4 regions of the Providencia sp. 6390 genome follow, and region 1 is predicted to be linked to each of the others. Evidence: predicted binding sites of a transcription regulator. Region 1 holds the regulator's gene; each other region holds the start of a gene.
The links. The regulator PurR, encoded in region 1, represses purine synthesis genes. The targets are predictions, from matches to a motif close to CANGCAAACGTTTGCNTG.

Region 1 (5,367 bases):
CACTAATTCACCGTCAACCCACAGTTGCGGGAAAGTTGGCCAATTAGCATATTTTGGTAACTCTGCACGGATATCTGGATTTTGCAGAATATCGACATAAGCGAAACGTTCACCGCAAGCAGATAATGCTTGAACTGCCTGAGCAGAAAAACCACAGCTAGGAAGCTTAGGAGAGCCTTTCATATACAGCAGAATTGGGTTTTCTTTAATTTGGCGTTCGATTCTTTCAATTGTCGTCATTTTTACTTCCTTAAAACTTGGGTGCTGGTTTTGCAGTCAGTAAACAATTGCAAATGGCAATTGTTACTAAGCGAGAATATTTGACCGAAAAGATGACTGCATATTGTTTCATACAATATGCCAGTTTTACAGGGGCATTACTATAGCACCCTCAAATAGAAAAAGGCATTTTTTCTATTGCAGTCTTTTAAAGACAATTAACTTAAATTAACTTTATTCTAACAAACTCATTTATAGATTTTTGAAATTTATTATCCCTATGATTTTTCTATGTATTTATATGTTTAGTTTGTTAATATAATACGATGACACACATGCCCACATTTTTGATGTGGTATAATGCTATAATGGCTAGAAAATAATACATACTGCACACCACTTATTACGTGCATGATTGAAAAATAATTATTCGCTCAATTTCGAGCATCATACCCATACGTATTGTTTAAAACGCAAACAAGGAGTACGCAATGTCATTTGAACTACCCGCTCTACCTTATGCTAAAAATGCTTTAGAACCTTATATTTCTGAAGAAACTTTAGAGTACCACTATGGTAAACACCACAATACTTATGTTGTTAACCTAAACAACCTAGTAAAAGGTACGGCTTTCGAAGGTAAATCCTTAGAAGAAATCATTAAGACTTCGGATGCAGGTATTTTTAACAATGCCGCACAAGTGTGGAACCACACTTTTTATTGGCACTGTTTAGCGCCAAATGCAGGCGGCGAACCAACAGGCAAAGTTGCTGATGCTATCAACAAAGCCTTTGGCTCATTCGCTGAATTCAAGCAACAATTCACTGATGCAGCAATCAAAAACTTTGGTGCGGGTTGGACTTGGTTAGTGAAAAAAGCGGATGGTAACTTAGCTATTGTTAACACCTCTAACGCAGCAACACCAATCTCTGGTGATGATAAGCCTGTGCTGACTGTTGATATTTGGGAACATGCTTACTATATTGATTACCGTAACGCGCGTCCAAAATATTTAGAAAACTTTTGGTCACTCGTGAACTGGAAATTTGTTGAAGAAAATCTCGCTTAATTGATTTTATCAACATCAAGGGCGAGCGATGCTCGCCCTTTGTGATCTTACCTTTGATGACTAAAAGGCAAAACTAAAAAATATGTACCGCAAATGCGATGATCACTGCCAAAGAACCTATTGCTGCCAATAATCCGAATTTAAAATCTGTATCCATGAGTTCCTCTCATCATAACGAACAGTTAACCCGCCATTTGACCCTATATTGTATAAGGTTAAATAAGTATGACATGACGATTTATAAAAACCAGTGTCTATATCACAGGTTATAACATCAATTATTTCTTTTGTTTTTGCGCTAGATCAGACAAAATCCATAACAAATCGCTAAATTATTGCCAGTTAAACGACTATGCCTCAATATGCTGGTAATTTTTAATAAGTATTCATAACAAGACCGATTATTGGTCAGGAGTTTTTTTCCCCCATGGCAACGATTAAAGATGTGGCGAAGCGCGCTAGTGTCTCCACCACAACCGTATCCCATGTAATTAATAAAACGCGCTTCGTAGCCGATGATACTAAGGCTGCTGTTTGGGCCGCGATAAAAGAACTCAACTATTCGCCAAGTGCTGTTGCTCGTAGTTTGAAAGTTAACCATACCAAATCGATTGGGTTACTTGCCACATCGAGCGAAGCCCCTTATTTCGCAGAAGTTATTGAGTCCGTGGAAAACAGTTGTTATGAAAAAGGTTACACCCTTATTCTTTGTAACTCACATAATAACTTAGGCAAACAACAAGCCTACCTGCAAATGCTTGCTCAAAAACGTGTTGATGGCCTTCTAGTAATGTGCTCTGAGTACCCAGAAAAACTCATTAATATGTTAGAGGATTACCGCAATATTCCAATGGTGGTCATGGATTGGGGAACATCACGCGGTGACTTTACTGATAGTATTATTGATAATTCATTTCATGGTGGCTACCTTGCAGGTCGGTATTTGATTGACCGAGGCCACCGAGATATCGGTGTGATCCCCGGTTCACTTGAACGAAACACCGGTATTGGTCGTCTCACTGGCTTCCAAAAAGCCATGGAAGAAGCCAAAGTCACTTTACGTGATGAGTGGATTGTTCAAGGGGATTTCGAGCCAGAATCAGGCTATAAAGCCATGATGCAGATCTTGAGTAATAAGCAAAAACCAACTGCTGTTTTTTGTGGCGGTGATATTATGGCTATGGGTGCTATTTGTGCTGCTGATGAGATGGGGCTGCGCGTTCCACAAGATATTTCGATCATTGGCTATGATAACGTACGTAATGCACGCTATTTTACCCCTGCTCTCACGACTATCCACCAACCAAAAGAACGCCTAGGCCAAATGGCTTTTACTATGCTACTCGACCGTATCGTCAATAAACGTGAAGATGCACAAACCATTGAAGTACACCCACGTTTAGTCGAGCGCCGTTCTGTAGCTGATGGGCCATATATCGATTATCGCCGCTAATTATTATGGCGCTAACCACTCAGCGTTGAGAGTTTCACTGTCGCCAAGGTATTCAAGCAACCAACTCAACGCTGGTGATGTATTCTTTTCAACCCACGTTAAGCAACAAGGGCTTGGCGGAAAAGGTTGCGACAGTTGTAGTGGAATCAATTTACCTTCTGCACAATAAGGAGCTGCTCGATGTTCAGGAACCATTCCAACACACAGTTCATTAACAAGGCAGGCCATGCCATCTTCCCAATAAGGCACGACAAGGCGACGCTGGTTATCTAACGCCCATGTATCTCTTTTGGGGAGGCTCCTTGAGGTGTCTTCAAGACATAAGCTTGGATAATCACGCATCTGGTCATCCGCTAGCTTCCCTTCAAATTGTGCTAATGGGTGATTCGGCGCGGCGACACACCACCATGACATAAACCCCATATCTCGAAAACTGTAACGTTCGCCAATAGGGGAAGCCCGCGTTGCACCAATTGCCACGTCAACACGACCATCCGCCAAAGCATCCCACACGCCATTAAAGACTTCAGGGTGAATATATAATTCAATATCAGGGAAATGACGATAAAAATCTAAGATCAATTGCTGCGTCCGCTGAGGTTTAACAATACAATCCACAGCTATGCTAAATTGCCCTCTCCAGCCATTTGCCGCCTGTTGGCACTGATGACGTGTCTGTGCCATTTTTTTGATAACTGAGCGACCTTGCTTGATAAATATCTCGCCTGCTTCCGTCAATATCACATCTCGGTGACGACGTTCAAATATCGGTACAGCAAGCCATTCCTCTACTTGTTTAACTGTATAGCTAATTGCAGATGGAACGCGATGTAGCTCCTCGGCGGCACCACTAAAACTCCCCGTTCTTGCAACCGCATCAATCACTTCTAGTGCATGCGCTGACCACATAACTATACCTTTCAAAAAATTTGATAGCAGGATCCAAATATTACCGTTTCACAATGTAAAAATACAGCCTATACAATAGTGCATCTGTTAACAATTTTGTAAATTCTAGAAAGTAAGCTGCCATGACAAATACTGTGACGAAAAACTCCCCAAGCTTTATGCTCTACCTTGCTGGATTGAGTATGTTAGGGTTTTTAGCCATCGATATGTATCTACCTGCATTTGGCTCAATGCAAACCACGTTAAACACCACCGAAGGCGCAATTAGCGCTTCCTTAAGCATCTTCTTAGCGGGTTTTGCCTTCGCACAGCTACTATGGGGACCACTCTCTGACAAACTTGGCCGCAAGCCAATCTTAATTGCTGGTTTATCGCTGTTTATATTCAGTTGCCTCGGCATTCTTTGGGTAACAGACGCAACGCAGTTACTGATCTTGCGTTTCTTACAAGCGGTAGGGGTTTGTAGTGCAGCTGTTCTTTGGCAAGCACTAGTCATTGACCGTTATGACGCAGCAAGCACTCAAAAAGTATTTGCTTCAATTATGCCTTTAGTTGCCCTATCACCTGCTTTAGCACCATTATTAGGTGCATGGGTACTAGAGCACTACGATTGGGAAATTATTTTTGTCGTTTTAATGGCTGTAGGTATTTTATTATTAATCCCAACACTGTTGTTGAAAAAAGTGACACCAAAAACCATCACTACTGACGAAACAGAAAATAAACCAATTTCCTTTTTCACTTTACTAGGCTCACGTATTTTTAGTGGTAATGTTTTAATTTATGCCTCTTGTAGTGCAGGTTTCTTTGCTTGGCTGACAGGGTCACCTTTTATTTTGCGCAATATGGGTTTTAACCCAGCAGATATTGGTTTGAGTTATATCCCGCAAACATTAGCATTTATTGTCGGTGGATATGGCTGTCGCTTTGTCTTAATCAAAATACGTGCTGATGTGTTATTTCCATTATTGTTGGTGGGCTATGCAATCAGTATGGCTATTTTATTTTTAATGGCTATTTATACTACGCCTACACTCACCATGATATTAATTCCATTTTGTTTTATGGCGGCCATGAATGGTGCATCTTATCCAATAGCGGTATCTAAAGCATTGAATGCTTACCCACAAGCCAGTGGTAAAGCAGCCGCTTTACAGAATTCATTGCAACTTGGATTATGTTTTTTAGCTAGTTTATTAGTCTCAGCACTACCTTTTGACCCACTATTAGCCACCACAGGTGTCATGGCTGTAACAATCATTCCGATGGTTATCGGTTATTTTATGCAGTATACAAAAGATCATTCTAAATCCACCGAAAAAACCTCTGAATACCAGCCTCAATAACTGTTTTTTTATCAGCCACTGCATTTTAGTGGCTGATTTTAGTGAAAAATCCTAACTTGATACTCTTTATCAGATCTTCTAGACATTATTAGAAACTCTAATTATGCGTATTTACTCTAAATTCTACTTTTTTGCCTAAAGTGACATTTTTCGCCATTGTTAAATAAAAATATCACTTCTATACTCGGAGAGTAGTTAGTCCGAAGTGATTTTTGAGTTAATACTGTAATCAGGGCTTTCCGGTATTAGTCAAGCCCTGTCTTTGCGAAGCTATTTCTTCGCAGCTCCTACACTTTCAGCAAGTTGGAATTCTATCTCAAAAACCTTCATCTCAAGTTGGAGAGCATATGAGCACTTGTGTAGATGAAAC
Region 2 (5,367 bases), on a different contig from region 1:
AATAGCATTGACGATATCAATAAAGAATGCGCCAACCATTGGTACAACCAAGAATGCAAGGTGTGATGGACCAAATCTATCTGTCACTGCCTGCATGTTTGCAATCGCCGTGGGTGTTGCACCTAGACCGAAACCACAGTGCCCTGCTGCCAGTATTGCTGCATCATAGTTTTTGCCCATCACTCGGAAAGTAACAAAAATTGCATAACCAGCCATAACACAAGCTTGAACAGCTAAAATGATCAACATTGGAATAGCCAGTGATGCCAGTTCCCACAGTTTCAAACTCATCAGTGCCATCGCAAGAAACAATGACAGGCTAACGTTACCTAAAACAGAAACTGCACGGTCAAATACACGATAGAAACCCGCTATGGATAGGCTGTTACTTAAGATAACACCGACAAACAGCACACAAACAAATTTAGGCAGTGCAAACGCCGTATCAGCTAGCAGTGCTGCAATGTAACTACCCGCCATTAAGCAAATCGCAATCATCGCGATGGTCTCAATCAATACCATTGATGTGATCATACGACCTGATTGTGGCTTTTCAAATGCTGTTGGTACATCTTTATCATCATCCGCAGTACCCGGTGTTGGGATATTACGGATCAGAAAACGTGCAACAGGGCCGCCGATTAAACCACCGAGAACCAACCCAAACGTTGCACACGCCATGGCAACTTCTGTGGCACTTTGAAAACCGTAGCTGTCTGTAAAAATCTTACCCCAAGCTGCACCCGTACCGTGCCCACCCGATAAGGTGATAGAACCAGCGAGAAGCCCCATAAGAGGATCAAGACCCAATAATTTGGCTAAAGCGATACCGACAGTGTTTTGCACTAGCAGTAACCCTACAACCACAAAAATAAAGATAAACAGTGCCTTACCACCGGCTTTCAAGCTGGCTAAGTTTGCGTTTAAACCAATTGTGGCAAAGAATGCCAACATCATTGGTTCTTGTAATGACAAGTCAAAAGACAGGCTCCAATCAAATACTTGTTTGATCACTAATAGACTAAAAGCGACCAATAATCCGCCTGCAACAGGCTCTGGGATAGTATATTTTTCGAGGAAAGGAACTGATTTTACAAGTTTACGTCCGAGCAATAGCACAAGCGTAGCCGCCACCAGCGTACCGTAGACATCGAGATGATACATTTACGTACCTCGTCTGTTGTTAATATTATTCAAATTTATTTAAAACCAATTGGACGTTAATTTCTTCCTTAAAACGCCAAAAGCAGGTACCCGAATTAGAAAAAAAATCGGAGATAAACACAAGTTAAAACATATAAAAATGTGAAGTTACTTATCCATATATAGATAAATATTTTTTGCGCAAACGATTGCTTTTTAAATTTGTCGCTTTACAATGCTTTTTTTGTTGGCTGAGAAATAACAAATGACCCCCGAAGCATCCGAAAAATCTGCTGCTGAAGTAGCGGCAAAAAGTGAACTCATTTATCGCTTAGAAGATAGGCCACCACTACCGCAAGCCCTGTTTGCTGCCGGTCAGCACCTTCTTGCTATGTTTGTCGCGGTGATTACCCCCGCCATGCTGATTTGCCAATCACTAGGGCTGCCGGCTCATGACACTCAACGCATTATTAGCATGTCATTGTTTGCTTCTGGTATTGCCTCTCTGATTCAAATTCGCGCTTGGGGACCTATCGGTTCGGGGCTCCTATCAATCCAAGGCACCAGTTTCAACTTTGTTGCACCTTTAATCATGGGGGGTGTTGCACTAAAACAAGGGGGCGCGGATATTCCATCAATGATGGCGGCGTTGTTTGGCACTTTGCTGGTTGCTGCACTGACGGAAGTGGTTCTCTCTCGCTTTTTGCATTTAGCGCGTCGTGTGATCACCCCATTGGTTTCAGGCGTAGTCGTGATGATCATCGGTCTATCACTGATCCAAGTAGGTTTAACCTCTATTGGTGGCGGTCATAGTGCCATTGCTGATAACACCTTTGGCTCCCCTGATTATTTGATCCTTGCGGGCATAGTGTTAGCCGTTATTATTTTACTCAACCGCCAGAAAAATCCTTACTTACGCGTTGCTTCCTTAGTGATTGCCATGGCAGTTGGCTATCTTGCGGCTTGGTGGATGGATATGCTACCTACCTCACAGCCAAGCGATGCAGAGCAATCCATGGTGACCATACCTGAGCCTTTCTATTATGGTCTATCTTTTGATTGGAACCTGCTAATACCGTTGATGTTGATTTTTATGGTCACTTCTTTAGAAACTATTGGTGATATCACGGCAACCTCCGATGTTTCTGAGCAACCTGTACGTGGCCCAATCTACATGAAACGTATTAAAGGTGGCGTATTAGCAAACGGTTTGAACTCTATGGTTTCTGCGGTGTTCAATACCTTCCCGAACTCCTGTTTTGGTCAAAACAATGGCGTTATTCAGCTCACTGGGGTGGCTAGCCGTTACGTGGGCTATATCGTTGCATTGATGTTAGTTTTACTTGGCTTGTTCCCTGCGGTAGCAGGTTTCGTGCAACAAATTCCTGAGCCTGTACTTGGCGGAGCAACGATTGTAATGTTTGGTACTATTGCTGCGTCTGGTGTGCGTATTGTCTCTCGCGAACCACTAAACCGTCGTGCGATTATGATTATTGCATTATCACTAGCTGTTGGTATGGGTGTTTCACAGCAGCCACTGATCCTACAATTTGCCCCTGACTGGCTGAAAACCCTATTTTCTTCAGGCATCGCAGCTGGTGGTTTAACCGCAATCGTTCTAAATTTGATTTTCCCTCACGAAAAATAATCCCTTGTTCGCCGCCAGAGTTGTATACACTGGCGGTTATTCTGTATGCTATCCCGATAACTTATAGAAGGAGAGGCAGATAAACTATGAGGTGGTTAACCAAGCTCATCACAACACTTATACTGCTATTATTATTAGTGATAATTATCACTTATGCAGGGTTGCAAACGCGCTGGGGCGCATCCTATGCCAGCCAATTTTTAAGTAAATTCACCAATTATGATATTGATGTTGGGATCATGGGTCATGAATTTTCCAATGCAGGTGAATTTATTTTTCAAGATGTCAAACTCACTTCGCGCAATCAAGATGTTGCATTAGATGCAAAACAAATCGTTGTCGAAGTCAATTGGCGTAATCTATTTAGTGGCACTGCAATTCGTCGCTTAGTGATCACGCAAGGCAATTTAATTGCCACAACCTCAGAGTCATCCGCATCCATTCCTTTAAGTGCCAATATTTTGCAATTTGAAAATAGCAGCATTCAATTGAATCAAGGTACTAACAAGATCCAAGTGTCTGGGTTTACAGGGGGGATCACACCATGGAACCCAAGCACTCAACATCCTTTTGGTTATGGTGATTTCCGATTTACAACCAAGCAATTAAATATCAACGATTTACCACTTAAGAATGTCGCCATCACTGGCAAACTACAAGAAAACTTCACTGAGTTTACTGATGCTAGCGGCTATTTAAATAATGGCTATATCAAAGGCTCAGGGAAAAAATTAGCCGATGGATCTATCACTGTTGATTCATTAGTAATGGATAAAGTGGGCTGGCAAAATAGCATCCCTTTTGCTTCATTACGTGAAGCAATTGATAGTGACCGTACTATTTCACTAAAAAAAGTCGCACTCACTAATGTTGATCTGCAAGGTAAGGATTGGGCAGCTTCTGGGCTCAATACTGAGATAAACCATATTGATTGGGTTAGAGGAAGTTGGAGTAGCCCTGAAAGCCACATCAACTTTAGCGTCAATCAATTGGTGATTAATGACCAACAACTCGATACCTTGATTGGCGATATCAATATTCAAGGTGATAACCTAAACATTGAAAAACTTTCAGGTTATTACTACAAAGGTGTATTTAACCTTAGCGGTTCATGGCAGCGTAACGATAGAACCTTAACCATCAATGACGGAAAACTCGCAGGTATTTTGTATACCTTGCCTGAAACATGGCTAAGCTTTTTCAGCCAGCCATCGCCTGAATGGTTATCAGGGTTAACGATTAAGCAGTTCACCCTATCCCAATCTTTATTAATGAATATCGATTCAAGCTTTCCATTTGAATTTACTGCACTTAGCGGCAATATCGAAAATGTGAGCCTAATTAAGCAAAAGCAATGGGGAGTTTGGAGCGGTAAAGCCTCATTTAATGCAGACAGTAGTACGATCAATCAAGTTATGGTGCGTCGGCCTTATATGGATTTACGCCAAAGTGGGCAGTCTTCTGCTGCCGCGTCATTAACAGCCAGTACCGATAGAGGGATAGTAAAATTAGGGTTATTAGTCAAGCAATCACCACAAAAAGTGCCTTTCTTACTACGAGCTTCGGGCACCAATGTCGACCTCTCTACATTGAATCAATGGGGCTGGCAAGGCTTCCCACCTCAAGTGATTGGTGATTTTGACACTACATTGCAAGGTGATCTATTAGCGCCATCGGTAACAAAAAGCCTTAATGGTGAGCTAGTCGCTATTCCACTACAAGGCAAACAAATGTATCGAACAGTCGTGAATGGGGTAGTCACATCGTCTGTTGAAAGTGATGCACCGCCAGTAGAGTCACAGCCGATACCTGAAAATCATTTACCTTCTAGTGAACAGATCCCCGCGCTGATCACCCAGTAAAAATACGGTAGGCCAGTGTGATCACTGGCCTGAGGTTGTTGACGAAGCGGGATAAAAGCGTGGTTTTCCCGCTCCGTGTTATCAGCCGAAAATCAATAAATTGATTTTCCTCCTTTATTTCAAAAACCTTAACGACCGCAGACAAACAAAATACGTTTGTCTGCGGTCTGAGGCCAGTGTGATCACTGGCCTGCTTTTTCTTTAAAGGCTATACCATTATATCGCTTTTATTGGGTTTTCGACCGGCAATACCATGTAGACACCGCTAAATACAGCACCTACCTCATTGTTTGCACCACTGACCATCACTTCTAGTTTGACCCTAGCCTTACTACCTCTCGCAAGGCGATCCAGATCACCGCTCATATGAGACATATCAGCCACTGCCGTTGGCCTACCGCTCACAGGCTTGCTATAACGGATGCTAGCGTCCACTAAAACAATATCACCACCTAATTGGTGCTCTTGCATTAATAGCCAGATCAGCCCCCAACCAGTTAGCGTAGCAATGGAGAACTGGCTACCTGCAAAAATTGTTTCATGAGGGTTTTGATTACCCGCCTCAGGCATCGTGGTAATAAATTTTTTACCGGTATATTGCTCAACACGTACTCCCATTTTTTCACTCAATGGTATGTATTTGTACCAAGCTTGTTGTAATTCACCACACCAATCTGGACGATGAAGAATTTGATCAAGAGTCTCGATCGGTTT
Region 3 (5,367 bases), on a different contig from region 1:
CTTAGTACCGTCATATATACCGTCAAAATTACCTGCTGTTGTCAATCGTTATCTATCGTTAAAAACAAAAAAGCACCAGTAAGTTACTGATGCTTTTAGTATTAATGATTTCTAATAATCGCTATCGATGATAGCTATATTATTCCCACTCAATTGTTGCTGGTGGCTTGCCGCTGATATCATACACCACCCTCGAAATGCCATTAACCTCATTGATAATGCGGTTTGAAACACGTCCAAGGAAGTCATACGGTAAGTGTGCCCAATGAGCGGTCATAAAGTCGATAGTTTCTACTGCACGCAGGGAAACAACCCAATCATATTTACGGCCATCACCCATCACACCAACTGAACGAACAGGTAGGAATACCGTAAATGCTTGGCTAACTTTATGGTAAAGATCGGCTTTATGCAGTTCTTCAATGAAAATTGCATCAGCACGACGTAGCAGATCACAGTATTCTTTCTTCACTTCACCCAGTACACGAACACCAAGACCTGGGCCTGGGAATGGGTGGCGATACAACATGTCGTATGGCAGGCCAAGTTCAAGACCAATTTTACGTACTTCGTCTTTGAACAGCTCTTTCAATGGTTCAACAAGACCCAGTTTCATGTCGTCTGGTAAACCGCCTACGTTATGGTGAGATTTGATAACGTGTGCTTTACCTGTTGCAGAGGCAGCTGATTCAATAACGTCTGGGTAGATGGTCCCTTGTGCTAACCATTTAATATTAGGGAGTTTAGATGACTCTTCATCAAACACTTCGATAAATACATGGCCAATTTTTTTACGCTTAGCTTCTGGATCGCTGATCCCTGCTAATGCATTTAAGAAACGATCTTCAGCTTTAGCATGGATAATGTTCAAGTCAAACTTACCTTTAAACATTTCCATCACTTGGTCTGCTTCATTTAAACGTAATAAACCGTTATCAACGAATACGCAGGTTAAACGCTTACCAATCGCACGGTTTAATAATAGCGCTGTAACGGATGAATCGACACCACCAGACAGTGCCAGTAATACGTGATCATCACCAATTTGCTCTTTCAAACGTGCGACGGTGTCTTCGATAATCGCAGCTGGTGTCCACAGTGCATCACAATGGCAGATTTCTTGTACAAAGCGTTTTAAAATATTCAAACCTTGATAGGTATGAGTCACTTCTGGATGGAATTGTACACCATAGAATTTTTTCTCTTCGTTTGCCATGATAGCAAACGGGCAGCTTGGCGTGCTTGCAATCGTTTTAAAGTCCGCTGGGATTGCAGTCACTTTATCACCATGGCTCATCCAAACATCGAGTACTGGTGTACCATTTTCACTTAGAGAGTCTTGGATATCTCGGAACAGATCACACGGCTCAGTAACTTCAACTTTTGCATAACCAAACTCGCGCTCGCCAGAAACTTCAACCGCACCGCCGAGTTGCATAGACATGGTTTGCATGCCGTAACAAATGCCTAAAACAGGTACGCCTGCATTGAATACATATTCAGGTGCACGTGGACTATTATTTTCAGTGGTACTTTCTGGTCCACCTGAAAGAATAATGCCGTTTGGATTGAATTCACGAATTTGCTCTTCTGAGACGTCCCACGCCCAGAGTTCACAATAAACGCCAATTTCACGGATGCGGCGCGCAATGAGCTGTGAGTACTGTGAGCCAAAATCAAGAATAAGAATGCGATGTTTATGGATATTTGTTGTCATTTGAGGAGAATTCCAAAAATTCAAGTCAAAAATAGAAAATCAGTAGCTCTGCAATTAAATACAGAGCCACCCTGAAATAGGTGCTGTTATTGCCCCAGACGGTAGTTCGGGGACTCTTTAGTAATGGTTACGTCATGTACGTGGCTTTCTTGGATACCCGCACCACTGATGCGAACAAATTCAGCTTTAGTACGCAAAGCATCAATAGTAGCACAACCGGTCAGGCCCATACAGGAGCGTAGGCCACCCATTTGTTGGTGAATAATATCTTTTAGGCGGCCTTTATAAGCTACACGGCCTTCGATTCCTTCAGGAACGAGTTTATCTGCAGCATTATCTGTTTGGAAGTAACGATCAGAGGAGCCTTTAGACATTGCACCTAATGAACCCATACCACGGTATGCTTTGTAAGTACGGCCTTGGAACAGGATGGTTTCGCCCGGAGACTCTTCAGTACCTGCAAACATCGAACCGACCATGACACATGCCGCACCCGCAGCGATAGCTTTCGAAATATCACCAGAGAAACGGATACCGCCATCGGCGATAACAGGGATGCCAGTGCCTTCTAAGGCTTCAACAGCGTCAGCAATAGCCGTAATTTGTGGCACACCTACACCGGTTACGATACGCGTTGTACAAATAGAACCAGGTCCGATACCCACTTTAACAGCGCTAACCCCAGCATCTGCCAGTGCTTTAGCACCTTCAGCAGTTGCAACGTTACCACCAATAATTTGTAAGTCAGGATATTTTTTGCGTGTCTCACGAATGCGTTGTAACACACCTTCTGAATGGCCGTGTGATGAGTCAATCAACAAAACGTCAACGCCTGCGGCAACAAGTGCATCAACACGCTCTTCGTTACCTGCACCCGCACCAACAGCAGCACCTACACGCAGACGGCCTTGCTCGTCTTTACATGCGTTAGGTTTACGCTCTGCTTTTTGGAAATCTTTAACGGTGATCATGCCTAAAAGGTGGAAGTTATCATCAATAACTAATGCCTTTTCAACACGTTTTTCATGCATTTTTTGCAGAACGACTTCACGTGCTTCGCCTTCTTTCACCGTCACTAAGCGTTCTTTAGGCGTCATGACTGCAGTAACCGGTTGATCTAAATCGGTAACAAAGCGAACGTCACGGCCAGTAATAATACCCACTAAAGAGTTATCAGCAGCAACCACTGGGTAACCAGCAAAACCGTTACGTTCTGACATTTCTTGAACTTCACGAATAGTAGTGTCTGGCGTTACTGTCACAGGATCAGCAACAACACCACTTTCGTGTTTCTTCACACGGCGAACTTCTTCAGCTTGGCGCTCAATAGACATGTTTTTGTGAATAAAACCAAGACCACCCTCTTGAGCTAGTGCGATAGCAAGATCAGATTCGGTCACAGTGTCCATCGCAGCAGAGAGCATAGGAATGTTCAGGCGGATAGTTGCGGTCAGTTGGGTAGACAGATCGGCCGTGTTTGGTAATACGGTTGAGTGTGCAGGAACGAGCAATACGTCGTCGAAAGTTAGTGCTTCTTTTTTAATGCGTAACATAGGCAATATCTCACCAGGCAGCGTTATGGAAAGGTATAAAATATTGCCGCGGCATTATACACACCGAAACCGATTGCCTCCAGCCTTTTTTTGAAAAAAAACTTGCTAACTGCTCTGACTAGGTTAGTATCAGTCAATTAAGTCATTGTTTTAGAATTTGATCTAGCTCACATGTCAACACAAGAAAATAGTGGAATTTATTCTGTCAGCAAACTCAATCAAGCGGTTCGTGAACTTCTAGATCGCCAAATGGGTCGGGTTTGGTTAACAGCCGAAATCTCAAACTTTTCACAACCTAGCTCTGGTCATTGGTATCTCACCTTAAAAGATGATAAAGCTCAGGTTCGTGCAGCTATGTTTCGCGGGCAAAACACCCGTGTTACCTTTCGCCCACAAAATGGTCAACAAGTATTAGTTCGTGCAACCGTCACCCTGTATGAACCACGTGGTGACTATCAAATCATCATTGAAAGTATGCAACCTGCTGGCGAAGGGCTATTACAGCAACGTTTTGAATTGTTGAAACAAGTTCTCAGTGCGGAAGGTTTATTTGATGCGATGCATAAACAACCGTTACCTTCACCAGCGAAACGTATCGGGGTAATCACTTCAGCTACTGGTGCGGCATTACATGATATTCTACACATTCTACGCCGTCGAGACCCCTCACTACCGGTGGTTATTTATCCTACTGCAGTACAAGGGGATCAAGCGCCTGCTCAAATTGCTAGAGCCATTGCATTAGCAAATTTACGTGATGAATGTGATGAATGTGATGTGCTGATTGTTGGCCGCGGTGGAGGCTCATTAGAGGATTTGTGGGCATTCAATGAGGAAATCGTTGCGAGAGCTATCTTTGCTAGTCGAATACCTATTGTAAGTGCAGTTGGTCATGAAACTGATGTTACTATTGCTGATTTTGTTGCTGATGTGCGTGCACCAACCCCTTCAGCCGCCGCAGAATTAGTCAGTCGAAATCAACTTGAATTGATCCGCCAACTACAATCATCGCAGCAACACCTTGAGATGGCGATGGATTACTATCTTGCAGGTCAACAACAACGCTTTAGTCGTTTGCAACATCGTTTACAACAGCAGCACCCTCAATTACGTTTAGCAAGGCAGCAGCATCAACTCAGTCTTCTGAGCCAAAAACTTAATCAAGCAATCACTAGGCGCATACAAAATGTCCAAATGCGCCATGAACAACTACAACGCCGCTTATCACAGCAGGATTTACGTCCGCAGCTGCAAAAACAACAACGTGCATTACAGCAAACACAGTATCATTTGCAAAATATGGCTTCTGAGCTACTCAATGGTTATAAACAACGTTTTGCTGTAGCCTGTTCAAAAATGGAAGCGGTTAGCCCACTAGCCACTTTAGCGCGAGGGTTTAGTATCAGTGAAACTACTGATGGCACGGTACTGAAAAAAACCTCACAAATTAAATTAGGGCAAAAGCTGAAAACCCGTCTCAATGATGGTTGGGTTGAAAGTGAAGTGACTGAAGTAACTAAATTGAAAGCCAAACGCGCTCCTCGATCTGCCAACAAATCTTAAGACTGAGGATATCGAATAAAATCGATATCCTCTTTTCTATTTTTAGAAACGGACTACCCCACCCAACATGTAAGAGCGGCCTCTAGCGGTGGCATTATTTTTACCGCGCTCTTCCATAACTGCCGTTGAATTGGAGCGATTTAACGCATCAGAGTACACTTTATTGGTCAAATTATTAACATTGAACATCAAAGTCACATTTTTATTAATTTCATAATCAGCATATAGATCGATAATTGTCGGTTGTTTTTCATATTTATCCTTCAATGCATCACCATTATTATCAACCAATGATTCAACCCCAATACGCTTTGCTGGCCCCGTTACTGTAATCATTGTGCCTAATTTCAGCTTTTCATCTAATAACCGAACTCCACTGTCTAATGTCAAGTAATAATCAGGCAGTTCACTAAAATCACCCGCACTAAAATCAGCGACACTGGCTATTGAATTAGGCTGATCCCCCGTTTCTTTGGTATAAGACAATGTTGAATAAAACACACCTGCATCATAATTTGCTTGGAGTTCATAACC
Region 4 (5,367 bases), on a different contig from region 1:
GCTTTGAAAGCAGGGCTGAATGAAATCAATTCAGTTCAGTTTGGTGTCAATAACCCACAAAAATATCGTGATGAAGCACGCGAAAAAGCGATTACCAATGCGATTGAGCAAGCTAGCGCGTTAGCAAAAGGTTTCAGTGTTCAATTAGGGCCTGTGTATAGTATCAACTATCGTGCTCCAGATGCGGTTCCATACCCAGCACCTGTGATGAACTACCGTGCGAAAGCTGTGCTTGCTGCTGCCCCTGAACGTGATGTTAACGAAACTTATGAGCAGCAGAGCATTGATTTTAATGATCAAGTTGATGTGGTTTTTGAGTTAAAACGTTAAATTTCTTCTTGTTTCAACATTAGGCGTCCTGTTTTGAGCAGGGCGTCAGTTACTTTTTTCATCGTACGGCTTTCTGGTGCAAAACGATGCCAATAAAGCATACGACGTTGACATAGCCCTGGTGTTAAATCCACCAATTCACCACTTTTTAGTTCATTTGCTATCTGCAAATGAGGGATCATACAACAGGTCGAACCCTGTTTAGCTAATTGCACGAAAGCTTCTGATGAATTCACGATATGACAGGGAACACTTCCTGGTGATAAACCAAAGTTTTGTTGCACAAAGGCTTGATGCATATCATCAAGGTGGTCGAAGGCAACCGCAGGTGCTTTTAGCAGTGATGAACGTGTGACGCCATCAGGGAAATAGGTTGCTGCAAAATCAGGTGATGCAACAAAAAGGTAATCCAAAGCCCCCAATTTATCGACAAGGCACCCCGGTAGTGCTTGTGGCTGAATACTGATCGCACCAACAACTTCCCCACGCCTTAAACGCTCTTGAGTTCGGGTCTCATCTTCCACTTGGATATTCAAGCGTATTGGCGTGTTGCCTAATACAGGATTGAGCGCAGGTAACAACCAAGTTGCCAAACTATCGGCGTTGACTGCAAGTGACAGTAATAATGGTGTTGAACCACCATTTTCATCGCCAAGCCATTGCTCTTCCAATAATTCTACTTGGTGAAGCAGTGCTAGCAATTTCTGCCCTTGCTCTGTGGGATGCGGTGGTACTGTCCGAACAAGCAGTGGTTGGCCAAACAGATTTTCTAATTGCTTGATCCGTTGTGAAACAGCAGACTGTGTAATACACAGTTTTTGAGCAGCTCGCTCAAATCCTCTTTCACGAATGACAGCATCCAGTGCTTGCAACGCGCGGTAATCAGGGCGCTTCATTGGGGTATTCTCCTTATCGTTATTCTACGTCTTAATATGCCATAGTTTGTTGCAGAACACTTGAAATATTAATGACATTGTGTAAATCACAGAATACAGCGAACAAAGCTGAACTTGTCGGGTGTCCGGTATATACTGTTAACACAAATTCCATTTACTTTTTAAATAGCAGAAGGTATGGGCATGACTCAGGATGAATTAAAAAAAGCAGTAGGTTGGGCGGCATTAGATTATGTAAAACCAGGCACGATCGTTGGTGTTGGTACAGGTTCTACTGCTGCCCATTTTATTGATGCACTCGCGACAATAAAAGGTCAGATTGAAGGCGCAGTTTCCAGCTCTGAAGCGTCTACAGCAAAACTTAAGGCGTTGGGTATTCCTGTTTTAGACTGTAATGATGTTGATTCATTAGATGTTTATGTTGATGGCGCAGATGAAATTGACCATCACATGAATATGATCAAAGGAGGTGGTGCGGCGTTAACGCGTGAAAAAATCGTTGCTGCTATCTCAAAAACATTCATTTGTATTGTTGATCAATCAAAGCAAGTCGACGTATTGGGTAAGTTTCCACTGCCAGTTGAAGTGATCCCAATGGCGCGTAGCTATGTGGCTCGTGAACTGGTGAAATTGGGTGGTACGCCTGAATATCGTCAAAATGTCGTGACTGATAATGGTAATGTGATTTTGGATGTGCACAATTTAAGTATTGTTGATCCCGTTGCTCTTGAAAATAAAATTAACGGTATCGCAGGTGTCGTAACAGTTGGTTTATTTGCGAACCGCGGTGCAGATGTTGTATTGATGGGAACCTCGGAAGGGGTTAAAACCATTAAATAGTATTTCAGATGAAATTAAACCAGTGATTATTTTGCTGGTTTAATTTTTTATATTGATTTTTCTGGTAGCAATTATTAGTAAAAAAATTCACTATTTTTTATTCATCACTATTTTGGTGATATATCTCACACTAATGCTTATAACATAGGCAAAATCCTTATTTTGTGTTACCGCCCCTGATTTTCTTCCGTATAACTTCTTTTTCTTCGCGCTAGATAGTTAGGGCTAGGCAAACGATTGTATTGATACTGTGCCATTTTTTGCTATGTTGGTAGGCGGAGATTCATCTGTTACGAATTTTAAGCATGATAGGGTAGGGTAAATGGTCAAGGTATCTTTGGAAAAAGACAAAATTAAGTTTTTATTATTGGAAGGTGTTCACCATAGCGCTGTGGATAACCTAAAAGCGGCAGGTTATACCAACATTGAGTATCACAAAAGTGCACTGTCGGATGAAGAATTAAAAGAAGCAATTAAAGACGCACGTTTTGTTGGTATTCGTTCCCGTACTCATTTGACTGAAGAAGTTTTTGCTGCGGCTGAAAAATTGGTTGCAGTAGGTTGTTTCTGTATTGGAACTAACCAAGTTGATTTAGATGCCGCGGCTAAACGTGGGATCCCTGTCTTCAATGCGCCTTTCTCGAATACTCGTTCCGTTGCAGAGATGGTACTTGGCCAATTATTATTATTACTGCGTCGTATCCCTGAAGCGAATATGAAAGCACACCGTGGCATTTGGGAAAAGCAAGCTAAAGGCTGTTTTGAAGCACGCGGTAAACGCTTAGGTATTGTTGGGTATGGTCATATTGGTACGCAGCTGGGTATTTTAGCTGAAGGGATTGGTATGGATGTCTACTTCTATGACATTGAAAATAAACTCCCTCTAGGTAACGCAACACAAGTTCGTTCAATGGCCGAGCTATTGAATATGAGCGATGTGGTGAGCTTACATGTGCCAGAAACAGCAAGTACTAAAAACATGTTTGCGAAGCCTCAATTTGAACTGATGAAACCAGGGGCAATTTTTATCAATGCTTCACGTGGAACAGTTGTTGATATTCCTGCTTTAGCAGATGCATTAGAGAGTAAACATTTATCAGGGGCGGCGGTAGATGTGTTCCCAACCGAGCCTGCTGGTAATAATGATCCTAATGACCCATTTATCAGTGAATTGATTAAATTCGATAATGTGATATTAACACCACATATCGGTGGTTCTACTGAGGAAGCTCAAGAAAACATTGGTTTAGAAGTTGCGAGCAAATTAGCGAAATATTCTGATAATGGTTCAACATTATCAGCAGTCAACTTCCCAGAAGTTTCTCTACCAGTACATACTGAAGATACTAACCGTTTGTTGCATATTCATGAAAACCGCCCAGGTATGATGAATAGCATCAACCAAGTGTTTACAGAGAATAATATTAACGTGGTGGGGCAGTACTTGCGTACAACAGGTAATGTGGGCTATGTGGTGATTGATATTATTACTCAACAGCCTGACCAAGCTGATGATATTTTACTGAAAGTGAAGGAATTACCGGGAACTATTCGCGCTCGTTTGTTATTCTAATCACTGATCTATACTCTAAATATTTTGAGGTGCAGCTAGGAAACAAGTGAAGATAGCTGGGGAGCATAGATAATTATGTGACTCGGCGAGCGTAGCATAGTCGCTTATACCTTAATGAAAAGCCCTGCAATTTGAAGTATAACGAGTATAAAGTGAATGTAATGGCACTGTTTATGCAGTGCCATTGTGATTATATTCAATACGCTAGCTATCTCTTAGTGGTCTTGTTATCTTATTTTATCCAACTTCGACTAAATAAATATGCCAATTCAAGAGATTGCATTCTATTTAAGCGAGGGTCACAGAGCGATCGGTATTTATAGGATAGATCATTTACATTTATCTCTTGTAACCCGCCAGAACATTCAGTCACTTCTTGTCCTGTCATTTCAAGATGAAGGCCACCAGGCTGTAAATTTTCTTCGTTTAATAAACCAATAAATTGCGTCATTTCATTACTAATATCTGTGAAATGGCGAGTTTTATACCCATTATCAGTGCTTTTTGTGTTGCCATGCATTGGGTCTATCATCCAAATAACAGGCAGTCCTTTTTGTTTGACTGCTTTCAAAAGAGCAGGTAGTTTTTCTTTGATAGTATCCGCTCCCATTCTAATGATGAGGATTATTTTACCGTTTTCATTATTTGGATTTATTTTTGTTATTAATTGAATAAGATCACTGCTATTCATTGCTGGCCCACATTTAATACCAATAGGGTTTTCTATTCCTCTTAGATATTCAATATGTGCCTGATTAATATTACGGGTTCGCTCACCGACCCATACCATATGCGCCGAACAGTTATACCATTTATTATCTGCAGAGTTCTTTCTTGTTAAGGCTTCTTCATAAGGTAGCAGTAATGCTTCATGGCTGGTATATAAAGGTTTACTAATGCCTTCAAGCTTGAAAAGATAATGAGATGTTTTGTATAGCTCCTCAAGGAAAGAAACATAGTGATCTCGTTCAGTTGACCATGGATAAACTTTCATATGTAGTTTGTAATCATACTCGCGGTTTACAGAAGAGTTTATCGCTCTAATAAGATTCAGAGTTGCAGATGAATGATGATATGCATGGACCATCCTTTGTGGATCAGGGGCTCGGCTTCTCTCTGAAAAATCTAATCCATTAATAATTTCGCCTTTATAGCTGGGGAGCTTAATACCGTTTTGTTCTTCATGTGAAGAACTTCTTGGTTTGGCATATTGACCCGCTATACGACCAATTTTTATAATCGGTAAGTGGTTCGATTGATGTATTAACCCCGCCATTTGGTTGAAGGTATACATAAAGTCTCTAGTAACAATAGAGTTTTGGCTACTAAAGGATTCAGCACAGTCACCACCTTGTAAAATAAAAGCTTTACCTTCAGTCGCTAAACTTAGCACACTTTTGAGGTGGTTAATTTCTGATGCTAATACTAAAGGCGGAAAATTTTTTAACTGATTTTGAAAGTAGCTTAGTGCATATTTATCAGGGTATTCAGGTAGCTGTTCTGCGGGGAAATGTTTCCACGATGAAGGAGACCATGAGGTTGATTGATCCTTCTTTTCGGGAGAGAACGACTGAGCTGCCTTGTCGTCGCTATTTCTTCCTGTTAGAACGTCATAGTCGTATGAAAGAAGCATGTTATTTCCTTAACTATTAGAATATCGCTCAACGATAGGTACTTATTTTTTTTCTTGTGATGTTTGTAGATATGTTTGCATTAACCCATTCTGCC

Region 2: a site for PurR is predicted at 1,342-1,359, ahead of gltS (sodium/glutamate symporter). Genes of this name have one in related genera too.
Region 3: a site for PurR is predicted at 3,333-3,350, ahead of guaB (IMP dehydrogenase). Genes of this name have one in related genera too.
Region 4: a site for PurR is predicted at 2,293-2,310, ahead of serA (phosphoglycerate dehydrogenase). Genes of this name have one in related genera too.

Annotation. Positions count from the first base shown of each region.
Region 1 is NZ_JBYVYL010000004.1:320,912-326,278, reverse strand. Features, by position in the region: gene AC3Z9T_RS11180 (Grx4 family monothiol glutaredoxin) at 1-240, opposite strand, end outside; gene sodB (superoxide dismutase [Fe]) at 711-1,289, shown strand; gene cydH (cytochrome bd-I oxidase subunit CydH) at 1,363-1,446, opposite strand; gene purR (HTH-type transcriptional repressor PurR) at 1,717-2,742, shown strand; gene punR (DNA-binding transcriptional activator PunR) at 2,746-3,651, opposite strand; gene punC (purine nucleoside transporter PunC) at 3,774-4,997, shown strand; gene cfa (cyclopropane fatty acyl phospholipid synthase) at 5,345-5,367, shown strand, end outside.
Region 2 is NZ_JBYVYL010000010.1:113,570-118,936, reverse strand. Features, by position in the region: gene gltS (sodium/glutamate symporter) at 1-1,164, opposite strand, end outside; gene AC3Z9T_RS18525 (uracil-xanthine permease family protein) at 1,409-2,791, shown strand; gene AC3Z9T_RS18520 (AsmA family protein) at 2,878-4,653, shown strand; gene fabY (fatty acid biosynthesis protein FabY) at 4,870-5,367, opposite strand, start outside.
Region 3 is NZ_JBYVYL010000001.1:629,900-635,266, reverse strand. Features, by position in the region: gene guaA (glutamine-hydrolyzing GMP synthase) at 140-1,717, opposite strand; gene guaB (IMP dehydrogenase) at 1,804-3,270, opposite strand; gene xseA (exodeoxyribonuclease VII large subunit) at 3,442-4,833, shown strand; gene AC3Z9T_RS03010 (TonB-dependent receptor domain-containing protein) at 4,876-5,367, opposite strand, start outside.
Region 4 is NZ_JBYVYL010000003.1:25,545-30,911, reverse strand. Features, by position in the region: gene AC3Z9T_RS07550 (oxidative stress defense protein) at 1-330, shown strand, start outside; gene AC3Z9T_RS07545 (LysR family transcriptional regulator ArgP) at 327-1,226, opposite strand; gene rpiA (ribose-5-phosphate isomerase RpiA) at 1,410-2,066, shown strand; gene serA (phosphoglycerate dehydrogenase) at 2,389-3,639, shown strand; gene AC3Z9T_RS07530 (3-deoxy-7-phosphoheptulonate synthase class II) at 3,872-5,272, opposite strand; gene AC3Z9T_RS07525 (cupin domain-containing protein) at 5,315-5,367, opposite strand, start outside.